Regions from separate parts of the Micromonospora sp. CNZ286 genome, predicted to be linked through region 3. Evidence: riboswitches for the same ligand, from Rfam matches in the RefSeq annotation. Region 3 holds a riboswitch; each other region holds the start of a gene.
The links. Region 3 has a riboswitch for cobalamin ahead of FHX31_RS17065 (ribonucleoside-diphosphate reductase subunit alpha). Riboswitches for the same ligand answer to the same signal wherever they lie in the genome.
Positions count from the first base shown of each region.

Region 1 (4,901 bases), 1.6 Mb from region 3:
CCTGTCCGGAGAGACCCCCCTGACCGGAGACGTCAACGGCGACGGACGCGACGACGCGATCGTGTTCACCCACGGCACCACCGCCGACGTCCACGTCGCCCTGTCCACCGGCACATCCTTCGCCGCATCCGCGAAATGGCACGACTGGTTCGCCCCCGGCACCGAAGTCCCCGCCGTCGGCGACGTCAACGGCGACGGCCGCGACGACATCATCACCTTCACCCACGACACCAACGCCGACGTCTACGTCGCCCTGTCCACCGGCACCTCCTTCACCGGCACCGCCGTGAAATGGCACGACTACTTCTCCATCGCCGGGGAGTTCCCCGCCCTCGGCGACGTCAACGGCGACGGCCGCGACGACATCATCACCTTCACCCAAGGCCCCGCCACCGCCGCCGACGTCATCGTCGCCCTGTCCACCGGCAACGGCTTCGGGGCACCGCAGAAATGGCACGACCTGTTCGCCGTCGGCGCCGAGCAGCCCCGGGTGGGCGACATCAACGGCGACGGCCGCGACGACATCGTCACCTTCACCTGCAACACCGACGCCGACGTCTACGCCGCCACCTCCACCGGCACCACCTTCGCCGGAACCACGATCAAGTGGCACGACTTCTTCTGCCTAACCGGCGAATTCCCCTACCTCGCCGACGCCAACGGCGACGGCAAAGACGACCTCATCGTCTTCACCAAAGGCACCACCAACGACATCTACGTCGCACTCTCCACCGGCACCACATTCGCCCCCAGCACCAAATGGCACGACTACTTCGGCCTCACCAGCGAAACCACACTCTGAGCCCGACGGCGAGCGACGCCGGCCCGGATCGGGACCGGCGTCGCTCGCCGTCCACCTACCGCTCCACCACGTTGCGCGAGCTGGAGGCAGGCCTGACCGACGGGCTGGCCTTCGCTGCCGCGCTCACGTTGCTGGTCGTGGCGGGCTGTCGCGGTGCGGCTGCGGCAGCGGCGTCACCTGCGCCTGGCCACCTGACCGGCGGGGACGTGGGCGGAACCCGGGGAGACGATCGCGGTCAGGCCGGCGGTGGACAGCGTCGCCCCGCCCAGGTCGAGGCGTCCACCGGTCGGGTCCCGCGATTCCGGGACCAGTATCCGGCCGGCGAGCAGGCAGATCACCACGATCGGGACGTTCACCAGGAAGATCGCACCCCAGGGCAGGTGAGCCAGGACGAGTCCGCCGATCGGCGGCCCGGCGGCGAAGCCCAGCGCACTGGTCGCCGCCCAGATGCCGATCGCCGGGGACCAGCAACAACATCTTCCCGCTCGTCCCCGGCGTGGACGGCGTGGTACGCGACGAGAAGGGCAACGTCCGCTGCGTGGTCCTGCACGATACGCCCCTTGGAACCTTCGCCGAACGCACCCTGATCGACCCTCGCGCAGCGTGGTTCTACCCGACGGCGTGGACCCGGTGCGGATCGCCACCGCCATGAACCCGGGCGATGTCATCCTGGATCGCGCTGACGCGCCGCATCAACTTCACCGCGGGCCAGCGCGTCCTTGTCCTCGGCGCCGTCGGCAACGCAGGTCGGATGGCGATCCAGATCGCGAAGTACCGTGCTCGCTCGTCGAGCTCTTCGACGTCTGCATCGCCGGCCTCATGCCCACGACCGAGGAGCCGGTCGCCGGCGGACGTGGCCTCGCACCTGCGCTCACGTATTGCTGCTCAGCCTCAGCCACGGCGCTCACTGTCGATCACGTGCCCTCGCCCAGCCACCGCGCACGAGAAAGGAGCCGGATGGGTTGCGGGCCGACAGCCACGCCGAGGCCGGTCCGGCGCGTCGGATTTCCCACAGCGGGTGCCCGGACCGGATCCGCGGCGAGCGCGGGCCGTTATGGTGGGGACGCCGTGGTGTTCGGGAAGCCGGTGTGATGCCGGCGCGGCCCTCGCCACTGTGATCGGGAGACCGTCGGCCCTCGTCGTTTCGCGAGGTCACTGGGCAGAGATGCCTGGGAAGGCCGGCCGGCGGTTGCTTGTCCCGTCAGCCAGGAGACCGGCCACGGCACGTTCGTCCCCGTCCACGAGGTGTTGGAAGGCGGTCCCGCTGTGCGGTTCCCCATGCCCTGGCGCGTTGCCGCGCCGTTGTTGCTGTCCACTGTGCTGCTCACCGGCTGCGGCGCCGATGCCAAGCCTGCTGCCGCACCACCGGCGGTGTCCGCTGGACCGGTCGCGGTGACCAACTGCGGCACCCCGGTGACCATCGCGGCGCCACCGATGCGGGTCGTCACCATGAACCAGGCCGCCACGGAGATCATGCTGGCCCTGGGCCTGCAAGATCGGATGATCGGCACGGCCTACCTCGACGACACGATCCTGCCCGCCTACGCGGACGCCTACGCTAAGATCCCGGTGCTGGCCAAGGAGTACCCGACCAAGGAGAAGCTGCTCGAGGCTGAACCCGATTTCGTGTACGCGTCGTACAACAGCGCGTTCGGTGACGAGGGGGTCGGTGACCGCGCCGACTGGCAGAAACTCGGCGTCGGCACCTACATCTCCCCTGCCGGGTGCCCGGCGCAGACCCGGCAGGCGAAGCTCGCCATCGGCGACGTGTTCACCGAGATCCGCGAGCTCGCGGCGATCTTCGGGGTGAGCGACCGCGGCGAGAAGCTGATCGCCGACCACGAGGGCCGCATCGCCACGGCCGCAGGCACCGCCCGCAACGTGAAGGTCATGTGGTGGGACGGCGGCAGCGACGCCCCGAGCGTCGGCGCCTGCTGCGGCGCCCCCAACATGATCATGTCGGCGGCCGGGGTCACCAACGCCTTCGCCGACCTCACCGGCAGCTGGGGCGACACAAGCTGGGAGACCGTCACCGACCGCAACCCCGAGGTCATCGTGCTCGTCGACGCGAGCTGGGATCCCGCCGCGCAGAAGAAGACCTTCCTCGCCGGGCACCGCACCCTCAAGGACCTGCCCGCGGTCAAACAGCAGTGGTACGTGGTGATCCCGTTCTCGTCAACCACGGCCGGTGTCCGCAACGTCCTCGGCGTCGAAGCCCTCGCCCAGGGCATCGCCGCGCTGCCGTCCGGGGCCCCGAGCTGACCGCCGTCACCACCCGGCCCGCCCCGGTGCGCACCCACCGCCCGGTGCGGGCGGTCGGCCTGGCCGCGCTCGTGCTGGCTCTGGTCGCCGGTCTGGTGCTGTCGGTGGCCGTCGCGGTCACCATCGGCCCGGCCGACCTGACTGTCGGGACGGTGTGGACGGTCGTCGCCGGCCACCTGGGACTCGCGAACTCGGACGTGCCGCTGCTGCGCGACCACATCGTCTGGGACCTACGTTTGCCCCGGGTTCTCGGCGCCGCCACGGTGGGGGCGGGCCTGGCCGCGGCCGGTGCGGTCATGCAGACCGTCACCCGCAATCCCCTGGCGGACCCGTACCTGCTCGGGGTCTCCTCAGGGGCGTCGCTGGGCGCGGTCCTGGTGGTCGTGGCCGGCATCGGTAGTGGCGTAGCCGCGCTGACCGGCGGCGCCTTCCTCGGCGCCCTTGTCGCGTTCCTGCTGGTCGTGGGCCTGGCCGGGAGGTTCGGGGCATTGTCGCCGACGCGCGTGGTGCTGACCGGGGTCGCGGTGGGACAACTGTGCGCGGCACTGACCTCTTTCGTGATCATCTGGGTGGCCGACCCGCACGCCACGCAGAGCATCACGTTCTGGCTGTCCGGGTCGATGGCCCGCGCCGACTGGACGGCCCTGGGCTGGGCGGTACCGGTGCTGGTCGTGGTGCTGGCGGTGGTCGGCTGGCACGCCCGTACCCTCAACGCCTTCGCCTTCGGTGAGGAGGCCGCCGCGAGCCTCGGCGTCGAGGTGAACCGGCTGCGGTGGCTGCTGCTGGTCGGCACCGCCCTGCTGACCGCCGTGCTGGTCGCGGTCAGCGGCGCGATCGGGTTCGTCGGGCTGATCCTCCCGCACGCCGCCCGCCTGATCACCGGACCGGACCACCGGCGGCTGCTACCGGTCGCCGTGCTCGCCGGCGCCATCTTCCTGACCTGGGTCGACACCGCCGCCCGCACCGTCTTCGAACCGCGTGAGCTGCCGGTCGGGGTGCTGACGGCACTGGTCGGGGTGCCGGCGTTCTTCCTGATCCTGCGCCGCCGGGAGGTACGCGGCTGATGCTTCAGATCTCCGACGTCTCGTGGGCGGTGCCCGCCGCCCGCATCCTCGACCACGTCACCGGCACCGTCCCGGCGGGCAGCCTGGTCGGGCTGCTCGGCCCGAACGGCTCCGGCAAGACCACCCTGCTGCGGGCCGTCGCCGCCCTGGTGCGCCCGGATACCGGCAACATCACACTCGCAGGCGACGACGTGACTCGGCTGCGGCGCCTTGCCCTGGCCCGGCGCATCGCGTTGCTGGCCCAGCACGCCGAGACCGACCTCGACCTGACCGTCCGCGACGTGGTCCTGCTCGGCCGCATCCCGCACCGCCGGACCCGCTGGTCCGACACCGGCTGCGACCATGCCGCCGCGGTCGAGGCACTGGGCCGGGTCGACCTGGCCGGGTTCGCCGACCGTAAGTGGCAGACCCTGTCCGGTGGGGAACGCCAGCGCGTCCAGCTCGCCCGCGCGCTGGCCCAGGAGCCGGAACTGCTGCTGCTCGACGAACCCACCAACCACCTCGACATCGGCCACCAGCTTCAGCTGCTGCACCTGGTCCGCCGATCGCAGGTCACCGCCCTCGCCGCGCTGCACGACCTCAACCTGGCCGTCATGTTCTGCGACACCGTCGTCGTGCTGCACCACGGCCGGGTCGTCGCCGCGGGACCACCCGCACGGGTGCTCACCCCGGCGCTGCTCGCCGACGTGTACGGCGTCGACGCAGACGTGCGGGTTCACGACGGGCGGACCGTCATTGAGTTCCGGCCGCCGTCATGACCCGGCACGTGCTGC
Region 1 covers NZ_JACHIZ010000001.1:2,116,780-2,121,680, forward strand. Annotated here, with positions in the region: gene FHX31_RS09820 (N-acetylmuramoyl-L-alanine amidase) at 1-802, shown strand, start outside; partial or broken gene FHX31_RS09825 (MFS transporter) at 1,027-1,266, opposite strand; cobalamin riboswitch at 1,855-2,038, shown strand; gene FHX31_RS09830 (ABC transporter substrate-binding protein) at 2,081-3,064, shown strand; gene FHX31_RS09835 (FecCD family ABC transporter permease) at 3,109-4,128, shown strand; partial or broken gene FHX31_RS09840 (ABC transporter ATP-binding protein) at 4,128-4,635, shown strand.
Region 1: another riboswitch for cobalamin. It lies ahead of FHX31_RS09830 (ABC transporter substrate-binding protein); the one in region 3 lies ahead of FHX31_RS17065 (ribonucleoside-diphosphate reductase subunit alpha).

Region 2 (4,901 bases), 1.6 Mb from region 3:
CGTCGGTGTCGGCGAGACGCCGGGCCAGCTCGGGCTCGGGCAACGTTCCCGGCAGCACGGTCAGCACGTCGGTCTGCCGGACCAGCGGCAGGGCGGTGGTGGCGGTGGCGGCGGCGAAGGCGGGCACACCGGCGACGACCTGCGTGTCGAACTCGCCGGCGAGCCGGTCGTGCAGGTACATGAACGAGCCGTAGAGCATCGGGTCGCCCTCGGCCAGCACGACCACGTCGCGGCCCGCACGAAGGTGGGCCCGCAGCCGCTCGGCGGCTTCGGCGTAGAAGTCGGCCATCGCCCCGGCGTACCCGCCCGGGTGCTCGGTGCTCTGGGTCGTCACCGGATAGACCAGCGCCTCCTCGATCACGTCGTCCGGGAACAGCCCGGCAGCGATGCGGCGCGCGTTGGACTGTTTGCCGACACCCTGGTGGTAGGCGATGACCTGGGCCGCGCCGATCAGCCGGGCGGCTTTGAGCGTGATCAGTTCGGGATCACCCGGGCCGACCCCGACGCCGGACAGCCGCCCGGTCACTCCGCCTCCCGGGCGAGGGCGTTGAGCGCGGAGGCGGCCATCGCCGAGCCGCCCCGGCGCCCGGTCACCACGAGATAGGGCACGTCGAGGCCGGGGGCGTCGGTGGCGAGGTCGATGAGCGCCTGCTTGGACTCGGCGGCGCCGATGAATCCCACCGGCGTACCGATGATCGCAGCTGGTCGTGGCGCGCCGTCGCGCAGCATCTCCAGCAGGTGGAACAGGGCCGTGGGGGCGTTGCCGAAGGCGACGACCGCGCCGGCGAGGTGGTCGGTCCACAGCGACACCGCCGCCGCCGACCGGGTCGTTGCCCACCGGTGGGCAAGCGCCGGGACCTCGGGTTCGTGCAGAAAGCAGCGGACCTCGTTGTCACGGGGCAGGCGGGCGCGGGTAACGCCGGCGGCGACCATGTGCGCGTCGGTCAGGATCGGCGCCCCCGCCTCCAGCGCCCCGCGGGCGGCGGCCACCAGGCCGGGGTGGATCACCAGGTTGCGGGTGAGGTCGGTCTGGCCGCATGCGTGGATCATCCGCACCGCGACCTTCTCGGCGTCGGCCGGCACACCCGAAAGATCGGCCTCGGCACGGATGGTGGCGAACGAGGCGTCGTAGATCGCCGCGCCGTCGGTGACGTAGTCGTAGCGGCGTGCCGGTGTGGTGAGACTCATGCGTTCTCCAGATCGGGGACGAGCAGGGTGCGGTACGGGGTGACGACGATCTCGCCGGCGCCGAGCGCGCGGATCTCCTCCAGCAGGGGAGCGTCCACTCGGCCGCCGGAAGCCGCGAGGTGCGCGGTGACGCGGCCGTCATCCTGAACGATCCTGCCCAGCGCGGGTGGAGGTGTGCTCACCCGGGTCCGCTCGGCACGGTCGAGTACGGTGCCCAGCAGCGCGGCGCCGGCGCCGGGCAGCTCGTCGACGTGCCAGGGTGAGTCCGGCCGGTCACCCGCGAGCCCGGCGAAGCGTACGGCGAGCCCGGTCAGCGCCGCGGCGGCCTCGTCCAGCCGGATGACTGGCCCCCACGCCGAGGTTCCGGCGCGTAGCTGCGCGGTGTCCGAGTCGAGCGCCACCAACCCCAGGTCCAAGTCACGGCTGACCAGATCACCGCGGCCGTCGTCAAGCACGAACAGGAACCGTCCGGTCAGCGCGGTGAGCCGGGGCTCGGCGCGCAGCCGTGCGTCGAGTCCGGCGACGACCGGGTGTAGATCGGCCCGGCCGCCACTGCGTCCGGTCAGCGGTGAGGCGAGGATGTTGCGGACCAGCTCGTGCGACGTGGACGGTACGAGCCCGGTCGCGATGACGTCGGCGACGACGGTCTCGGGCAGCCGCCCACCGTCGTGCTCGAGACCGCGCACCTGCAGGTTGGCGCGGCTGGTCAGGTGGACCGCGCCGTCGCCGTGCGCACGGGCCACCTCCACGAGTGCGCACAGCGCCGCAGTCGGCACGATCCCGCCGGGGACGCGCACCCGCACGAGCGCGCCGTCGTCGGCGATCCATGGGCGCAGCAGGCCGGGACACAGGTCGCGGCGGGTCCTCTCGGTCACGGCGACATGGTGCCAGAGCCCGTCCCCGGCGACACCGGCTGTCGGTGCTACCGTCGTGATGCCAGTCAAACTCAGCCATGAGCCAGGGAACCCGGTGCGAATCCGGGACTGACGCGCAGCGGTGAGGGTGACGGGCGGGGCACGACGCCACTGGACCCACGGTCTGGGAAGGCGCCCCGTCCGGTTGATCCCGAGTCCGAAGACCTGCTGGCCGCAGATCCGTCTGCGACACGTGCCCATCCAGGCCTCGCGCACAGGCCCCGGACGAAAGAAGACCCCGTGTCCCGATCGCACCGGATCACCGGCTCCTGACCCCGTGAGCGTCCTCGTTCACGTCGCGACCGCACTGACGGACGCCGCGTCGCCGGTGCTACGCGGGCAGGCCGAGGCAGCCGGCGCCCGACTGGCCTTCCTGCAAGCCGGCGAGCCGACGCTGACCCATGTGCTCGACCTGCTGCACGCCGAGGGCGCCCGGGAGGTTCGCCTGGAACCGGTGAGCACCGACGACCTGACTTTCGCCCGTTCGTGGGTGGGACGCGTGGCCGGCCACTGGCACCGTCAGCAGATCGACCCGCCGGTCATCCGGTTCGGCGAGCGCGCGATCACCGGGCACGAGGCGCCACTCACCTCACCGGCCTGGGACACCCTGCCGCCGTACCGCCATCATCTACTGCTGTGCCGCGGCCCGCGCTGCAGTGCCCGCGGCGCGGACGAGACCTATCGCGCGATCGTGGGCGCGCTCGTCGAGCAGCAGCTCACCGACGCCGACGTCCTCATGGCCCAGACCGGCTGCCTGTTCCCGTGCAACCACGGACCAGTCGCCGTCGTGCACCCCGACGGCACCTGGTACGGGCCGGTGCGACCCGGCGACGCGGCACGCCTCGTCGGCGAGCACCTACGCGCCGGCCGTCCGGTCGGCGACCTGCGCCTCGGCTCCCGTGTCACCGAAGGAGAAACATGACACGCATCGCCCTGCTGTCCACCTCGGACACCGACCTGCTCTCGGCGCGGGCCAGCAACGCGGACTGGTCCTGGGCCAACCCTGCCCGGCTCACCGGCGAGCGCCGCGACACCCTGACCACCGAGGCCGACGTGGTCGTTCTGCGGGTGCTCGGCTCGCCCGAGGACGTACGCGACCTCGCCGCGCTGATCCGCGGCACCGGCCGTCCCCTGGTCGTGCTCGGTGGGGAACGGACGCCGAACGCCGCGTTGATGGGGCTGTCGACCGTCCCGATCGGCGTCTGCGCCGAGGCGCACCGCTACCTCGCCGAGGGCGGCGCGGAGAACCTGCGCCAACTGCACGCCTTCCTGTCCGACACCGTGCTGCTGACCGGCGAAGGCTTCGAACCGCCGGCCGTGCTGCCCGAGTGGGGAGTCAGCCGGCAGCCGGCCCCGGACGCCCGGCCCCGCGTCGGAGTCCTGTACTACCGGGCCCACGAGGTGAGCGGCAACAACGCGTTCGCCCACGAACTCGCCGATGCCATCGACACCACCGGCGTGGCCGCCGGCGTACCGATCTACGTCTCGTCACTGCGGGCGGCGCCCGAGGAGTTGTACGCCGAACTCGCCACCCTGGACGCGATCGTCGTCACGGTCCTGGCCGCCGGCGGCGCCCGGCCCGCCACCGCGAGCGCCGGCGGCGACGACGAGTCCTGGGACGTCGAACGGCTGCGCGCCCTCGACATCCCCGTGCTGCAGGCTCTGGCGCTCACGTCCGGCAGAGCCGAGTGGGAGGCGTCCGACGAAGGCGTCACCCCGCTCGACTCCGCGACCCAGATCGCCATCCCCGAGTTCGACGGCCGCCTCATCACCGTCCCGTTCTCATTCAAGGAGGTCGACGCCGACGGCCTGCCCCGCTACGTGACCGACCCTGAGCGATGCACCCGCGTCGCGGGCATCGCCGTCAACCACGCCCGACTGCGGTATGTCCCGCCCGCCGAGCGCAAGGTGGCCCTCGTCCTGTCGGCCTACCCGACCAAGCACAGCCGCATCGGCAACGCCGTCGGCCTCGATACGCCCGTGTCGGCGATCCGATTGCTGCGCGCGATGCGAGATGCCGGCTACGACCTCGGCGCACCCGGCGCAATTCCCGGGCTCGACCCGCTGCTCCCGGTCGAGGGAGAGGATGCCGACACGACGGCCGGCAACGCGCTCATCCACGCTTTGATCGCCGCCGGTGGGCAGGACGAGGAGTGGCTCACGCAGGCTCAGCTCAGCGAGTCGCACGTGCGTATCAGCCGGGACGACTACCGGCGCTGGACTGCCGGATTGCCCGCCGCGCTGCGCGACGCCATGGCCGAGACCTGGGGCGAGGCTCCCGGCTCGCTTTTCGTCGACGACGACGGCGACATCGTGCTGGCCACCCTGCGCGCCGGTAACGTCGTCATCCTCATCCAGCCCCCGCGTGGCTTCGGCGAGAACCCGGTCGCGATCTACCACGACCCGGCCATGCCTCCGTCGCACCACTACCTGGCCGCGTACCGCTGGCTCGAACACGGCTTCGGCGCCGACGCGGTGGTGCACCTCGGCAAACACGGCTCGATGGAGTGGCTGCCGGGGAAGAACGCCGCGCTCTCAGCCGCCTGCGCCACGGACGCGGCAATCGGCAGCATGCCGTTGATCTATCCGTTCCTGGTCAACGATCCTGGCGAGGGTGCCCAAGCCAAGCGCCGCGCGCACGCCACCATCGTCGACCACCTGGTGCCGCCGATGGCACGCGCCGAAAGCTACGGCGACATCGCCAAGCTGGAGCAACTGCTCGACGAGCACGCCAACATCGCCGTGATGGACCCGGCAAAGCTGCCCGCGGTCCGCCAGCAGATCTGGACGCTGATGCAG
Region 2 covers NZ_JACHIZ010000001.1:2,132,754-2,137,654, forward strand. Annotated here, with positions in the region: gene FHX31_RS09900 (precorrin-2 C(20)-methyltransferase) at 1-526, opposite strand, end outside; gene FHX31_RS09905 (precorrin-8X methylmutase) at 523-1,188, opposite strand; gene FHX31_RS09910 (sulfite reductase subunit beta) at 1,185-2,063, opposite strand; cobalamin riboswitch at 2,109-2,289, shown strand; gene FHX31_RS09915 ((2Fe-2S) ferredoxin domain-containing protein) at 2,380-3,024, shown strand; gene cobN (cobaltochelatase subunit CobN) at 3,021-4,901, shown strand, end outside.
Region 2: another riboswitch for cobalamin. It lies ahead of FHX31_RS09915 ((2Fe-2S) ferredoxin domain-containing protein); the one in region 3 lies ahead of FHX31_RS17065 (ribonucleoside-diphosphate reductase subunit alpha).

Region 3 (4,901 bases):
GTCCGGCACGTACGTGTCGAGCAGGTTCAGGTAGAACTGGACGTGCACCGCCTCCTCGAACAGCTGCCGGGACAGGTAGAGCCGGCCCTCCGGGGAGTTGACGTGCTGGTAGAGGTTGAGCACCAGATTGTTGGCGACGATGGTGTCGCCGGTGGCGAAGAACGCCACCAGCCGCGACACCAGGTGCCGCTCGGCCGGGGACAGCTTCGCCAGGTCGGCGAGGTCCGAGTGCAGGTCGACCTCCTCGACCGTCCAGGTGTTCTTGATCGCGTCCTTGAACCGGTCGAAGAAGCGCGGGTAGCGCATCGGCCGCAGGGTCAGGTCCATGCCGGGGTCGAGCAGCATGTGCCGGGTCGGTGCGGTGGTGGTCACTGGCATGCCTCGCAGCTCTCGGGGTTCTCCAGGGAACAGGCCAGCGCCTCGTCGTCGCTCACGGCGGAGACCACGCCGGAGACCGGGGCGAGCACCGGCGCGACGGTGGCCTGCTGGATGCGGGTGGCGGGACGGGAACGCAGGTAGTAGGTGGTCTTCAGCCCGGCCTTCCAGGCGTACAGGTACATCGAGGAGAGCTTGCCGATGGTCGGCGCGCTCAGGAACAGGTTCAGCGACTGGGACTGGTCGACGAAGGGCGCCCGCGCGGCGGCCAGGTCGATCAGCGCCCGCTGCGGCAGCTCCCAGGCGGTGCGGAACAGCTCCCGCACCGGCGCGGGCAGCTCGGTGATGTCCTGCACCGAGCCCTCGGCCCGCTTGATCCGGTCGCGGACCTGCGGCGTCCACAGCCCGCGCGCCTTCAGCTCCCGCACCAGGTACGTGTTGACCTGGAGGAACTCCCCGGACATGGTCTCGCGCTTGAACAGGTTGGACACCTGCGGCTCCACGCACTCGTAGCAGCCGGCGATGGAGGCGATGGTGGCGGTCGGCGCGATCGCCACCAGCAGTGAGTTGCGCAGCCCGTGGACGGCGATCCGCTCGCGCAGCGCCGCCCACCGTCCGGCCTGCGCCGGCTCCGCGCCCCACAGGTCCGGGTGCAGGTCACCCTTCGCGGCCCGGGTCTGCGGGTACGCCGGATGCGGCCCGAACCGCTCGGCCAGCCCGGCGGAGGTCTCCAGCGCGGTCAGCAGGATCTCCTCCTGCACGCGGGTGGACAGCTCCTTGGCCTGCGCCGAGTCGAACGGCAGGCGCAGCGTGAAGAACGCGTCCTGCAACCCCATCAGCCCGAGCCCGACCGGCCGCCAGCGCGGGTTCGACGCCGCCGCCTGCTCGGCCGGGTAGTAGTTGATGTCGATGACCCGGTCGAGGAACACCACGGCGGTGCGTACCGTGGCGCGCAGCCGCTCCCAGTCCACCCCGTCGGCGGTGACGTGGGCGCCGAGGTTCACCGAGCCGAGGTTGCACACCGCCGTCTCGGCGTCGTCGTTGACCTCCAGGATCTCGGTGCACAGGTTGGACAGGTGGATCACGTTGCCCGGCTCGCCGGTCTGGTTGGACAGCCGGTTCGCGGCGTCCTTGAACGTCATCCAGCCGTTGCCGGTCTGCGCGAGCGTACGCATCATCCGCCCGTACAGGTCCCGGGCCCGGACCGTGCGGACCGCGTTCTTCTCCGCCGCCCGGTACGCGGCGTCGAACGCCTCGCCGTACAGGTCGGGCAGCTCCGGGGCGTCGGACGGGTCGACCAGCGACCACTCGCCGTCGGCCTCGACCCGGCGCATGAACTCGTCCGGGATCCAGTTGGCCAGGTTGAGGTTGTGCGTACGCCGCGACTCCTCGCCGGTGTTGTCCCGCAGCTCCAGGAACTCCTCCACGTCCGGGTGCCACGGCTCCAGGTAGACGCAGGCCGCGCCCTTGCGCCGGCCGCCCTGGTTGACCGCGGCCACCCCGGCGTCGAGCGTCTTGAGGAACGGCACGATGCCGTTGGAGCGCCCGTTGGTGCCCCGGATCAGCGCGCCCCGGCCACGTACCCGCGACCAGGAGATGCCGATGCCGCCGGAGAACTTCGACAGCTTCGCCACCTGGTGGTACCGCTCGTAGATCGAGTCCAGCTCGTCGCGCGGCGAGTCGACCAGGAAGCACGACGACATCTGGGTGTGCCGGGTGCCGGAGTTGAACAGCGTGGGGGAGCTGGGCAGGTACGCCAGGCTGGACATCAGCCGGTAGAAGCCGACCGCCTCGCCCGGGGTGCGGGACAGCCCGCAGGCCACCCGCAGCAGCCAGTACTGCGGCGTCTCCACCACCAGCCGCGACTGCGGGTGCCGCAGCAGGTAGCGGTCGGCCACCGTGCGCAGTCCGAAGTACTCGAACCGCAGGTCGCCGTCCGGGTCCACGGCGTCGTCGAGCTTGCGGGCGTGCCGGGCCACGAACGCGGCCGTCTCGTCGCCGATCAGTCCCAGCCCGTGCGCGTAGGCGATCGACTGGCTGAAGCTCGCCACGCCCTGTCCGCGGACCTCCTTGTCCACGTACGCGGCGAGCAGCCGCGCCGCCAGCTTCGAGTACTGCGGCTCCTCGCCGATCAGCTCCGCCGCGGTCTGGATCGACAACCGGTCCAGCTCGGCGGTGGTCGCCCCGTCGTAGAGCCCGCTTATCGTCTTGGTGGCCACCCGCAGCGGGTCCACCTCGTCCAGGTCGGCGACCCAGCGCTCGACCGCCCGGACGATCTTGTTGACGTCCACCGGCTCGGTGTCGCCGTCCCGCTTGCGTACCCGCATCGCCGGGCGGCGGGCCTCGGACCCGGCGGTCCCGGACGGGGGACTCTCCTGTACGACAGTCATGACCTCTCCTCGCTGTCACCGTCTGGAGACGGCGGGAGACGCCAACGGGCGCGGCGCACGGCCGGCCCGGCTGCTGGCGTCGGTCGTCCCGCGCGACCTCCGGCCGCCGTACGCGGAGGCGTACGGCGCGCTGGCAGGTCTTCGGACTCGCGGGCCCGACCGGGGTCGCCGGTCGCCTACCGGCCGTCGCTTCCCAGGCCGGTGGCCCAGTGCTGTTGACGGCTGTCGTTCCCACTCACCGCTGCGGGGCAGTCCCGGATTCCCACCGGGTTCCCTCTTGCCTCGGCCCCGCCCCGGAGGGCTCGGCCGAACCAGCTGCGGCACCACCATATATGGCGGTGAGGGCTTGCGTGCAACACCAGATGTCGTGTCGGCGTGTCGGAATGATCTCACTGTCCACAGTGCCTACCCCCGATTCCGGCGCGACCCGGCGGGCGCGATACTCGGCGGTATGGGGAATACCGGACGCCGCTGGGCGTGGGTGGCGGTCCTGCTCGTCGGCGTCGGGCTTCACCTGCTGGTGCTGGAGACACTCGCCGGCACCGGGACCGTCACGTTCGTCCCGGCGCTGATCGTGCTCGGCGCGTGCGTCGCGCCCGCCACATTCCTGGCCTTCGCCCAGGGACGGCCGGCCCGCCGCCCGGTCCCCGGCTCCGTCGTCGGCGTCGCCGCGCTCCTCGGCGGCGTGGTCGGCGTGGTCGCCGCCGGCTGGCTGGAGTACGGCACCCTGCACCGCCTCGGCGTCCTGCCGATGGCGCTCGTCGGCCTGGCCGAGGAGACCGCCAAACTGATCGTGCCGGCCGGCATCCTGCTGCTGTGGCGGCGGCACCCGTCCCCGGCGCAGGGCCTGGTGATCGGCGTGGCCTCCGGCACCGGGTTCGCCGCGCTGGAGACCATGGGCTACGCGTTCGCCGCGTTCGTCGGGTCGGAGGGCAACCTCGGCGCGGTCGAGCGGACGCTGCTGGTACGCGGTCTCACCGCGCCCGCCGCGCACCTGGCCTGGACCGGGCTGACCGCCGCCGCGCTGTTCACGTTCGCCGCCGCGCCCGGCGGCCGGAAGCTGGCGGCGTTCCTGCTCACCTTCGCCGCCGCCGTCACGCTGCACACCTGCTGGGACACGTTCGGCACCCAGCCCGCGTACGTGTTCATCGGCGCCGTGTCGCTGGGCTGGGTGCTGCTGCGCCTGCACCTGGACCGCGAGCGGCCGCCCGCGTCCGGGACGCCGGCGGAGCCGAACCGGGACCGGCCTCATGATCATCGCCAGTTCGCCGAGGTGGCGGGGTCGGAGCACTTCTGATGCCGCCACTTCGGCGTGATGGAGTCGATCAACCGGCCCGGGCATTGCCGACGCCCCACCGCGCTCCGCCACTCGCCCCGGTACGCCTCAGCCGGCGGCCAGCCGGACGCCGAGCGCGACGAAGGCGACAGCGCAGAGCCGGTCGACGCGCCGTGACCAGCGGCTGTCGCCCCACCGCCTGGCGAACCGCCCGGCGCCCACCCCGAGCGCCAGGTCCACGGCGAGCTGCACCGCGACGAACAGCACGCCGAGCAGCACCAGCTGCGCCGCCACCGGGCCCGCCTCGGGCCGGACGAACTGCGGCAGGAACGCCACACTGAACAGGATCATCTTCGGGTTGAGCAGGTTCGTCAGCAGCCCGCGCCGGAACGCCCGCCCGGCACCGCCGTCCGGCCGGTCCGCCGGGGCGCCGGGCCGGCCCGTGCCGCGCAGCGCCCGCAGGCCCAGCACGATGAGGTACGCCGCACCGGCCCACCGGATCGCGGTGAACAGCACCGGGGACGCGGCGATCAGCGTGGCGAGCCCGGCCACCACGGCGGCGACGTGCACCGCCTCCCCGGCGGCGACCCCGAGCGCGGCCACCGCGCCCGCCCGTGGGCCGTACCGGGTGGCGTTGGCGAGCACGAACATCATGTCCGGCCCCGGGGTGAGCATGAGCACCACGATGGCGGCCAGGTAACCCGCGAGCGTGGCCGCCGACAGTCCGAGCACCGGTCAGCCCTCCCCGGCGCCGTCGAGCAGCGCCCGGCGCAGCGCCAGCCGGTGTTCGCGCCGGATCTGCGCCTCCCGGTAGCGCCGCCGGTCGCCGTCGGTCTCGGCGTGCAGCGGCGGCACCGGCC
Region 3 covers NZ_JACHIZ010000001.1:3,750,526-3,755,426, reverse strand. Annotated here, with positions in the region: gene FHX31_RS17070 (ribonucleotide-diphosphate reductase subunit beta) at 1-378, opposite strand, end outside; gene FHX31_RS17065 (ribonucleoside-diphosphate reductase subunit alpha) at 369-2,765, opposite strand; cobalamin riboswitch at 2,882-3,096, opposite strand; gene FHX31_RS17060 (PrsW family glutamic-type intramembrane protease) at 3,217-4,062, shown strand; gene FHX31_RS17055 (LysE family translocator) at 4,150-4,773, opposite strand; gene FHX31_RS17050 (acyl-CoA thioesterase) at 4,777-4,901, opposite strand, start outside.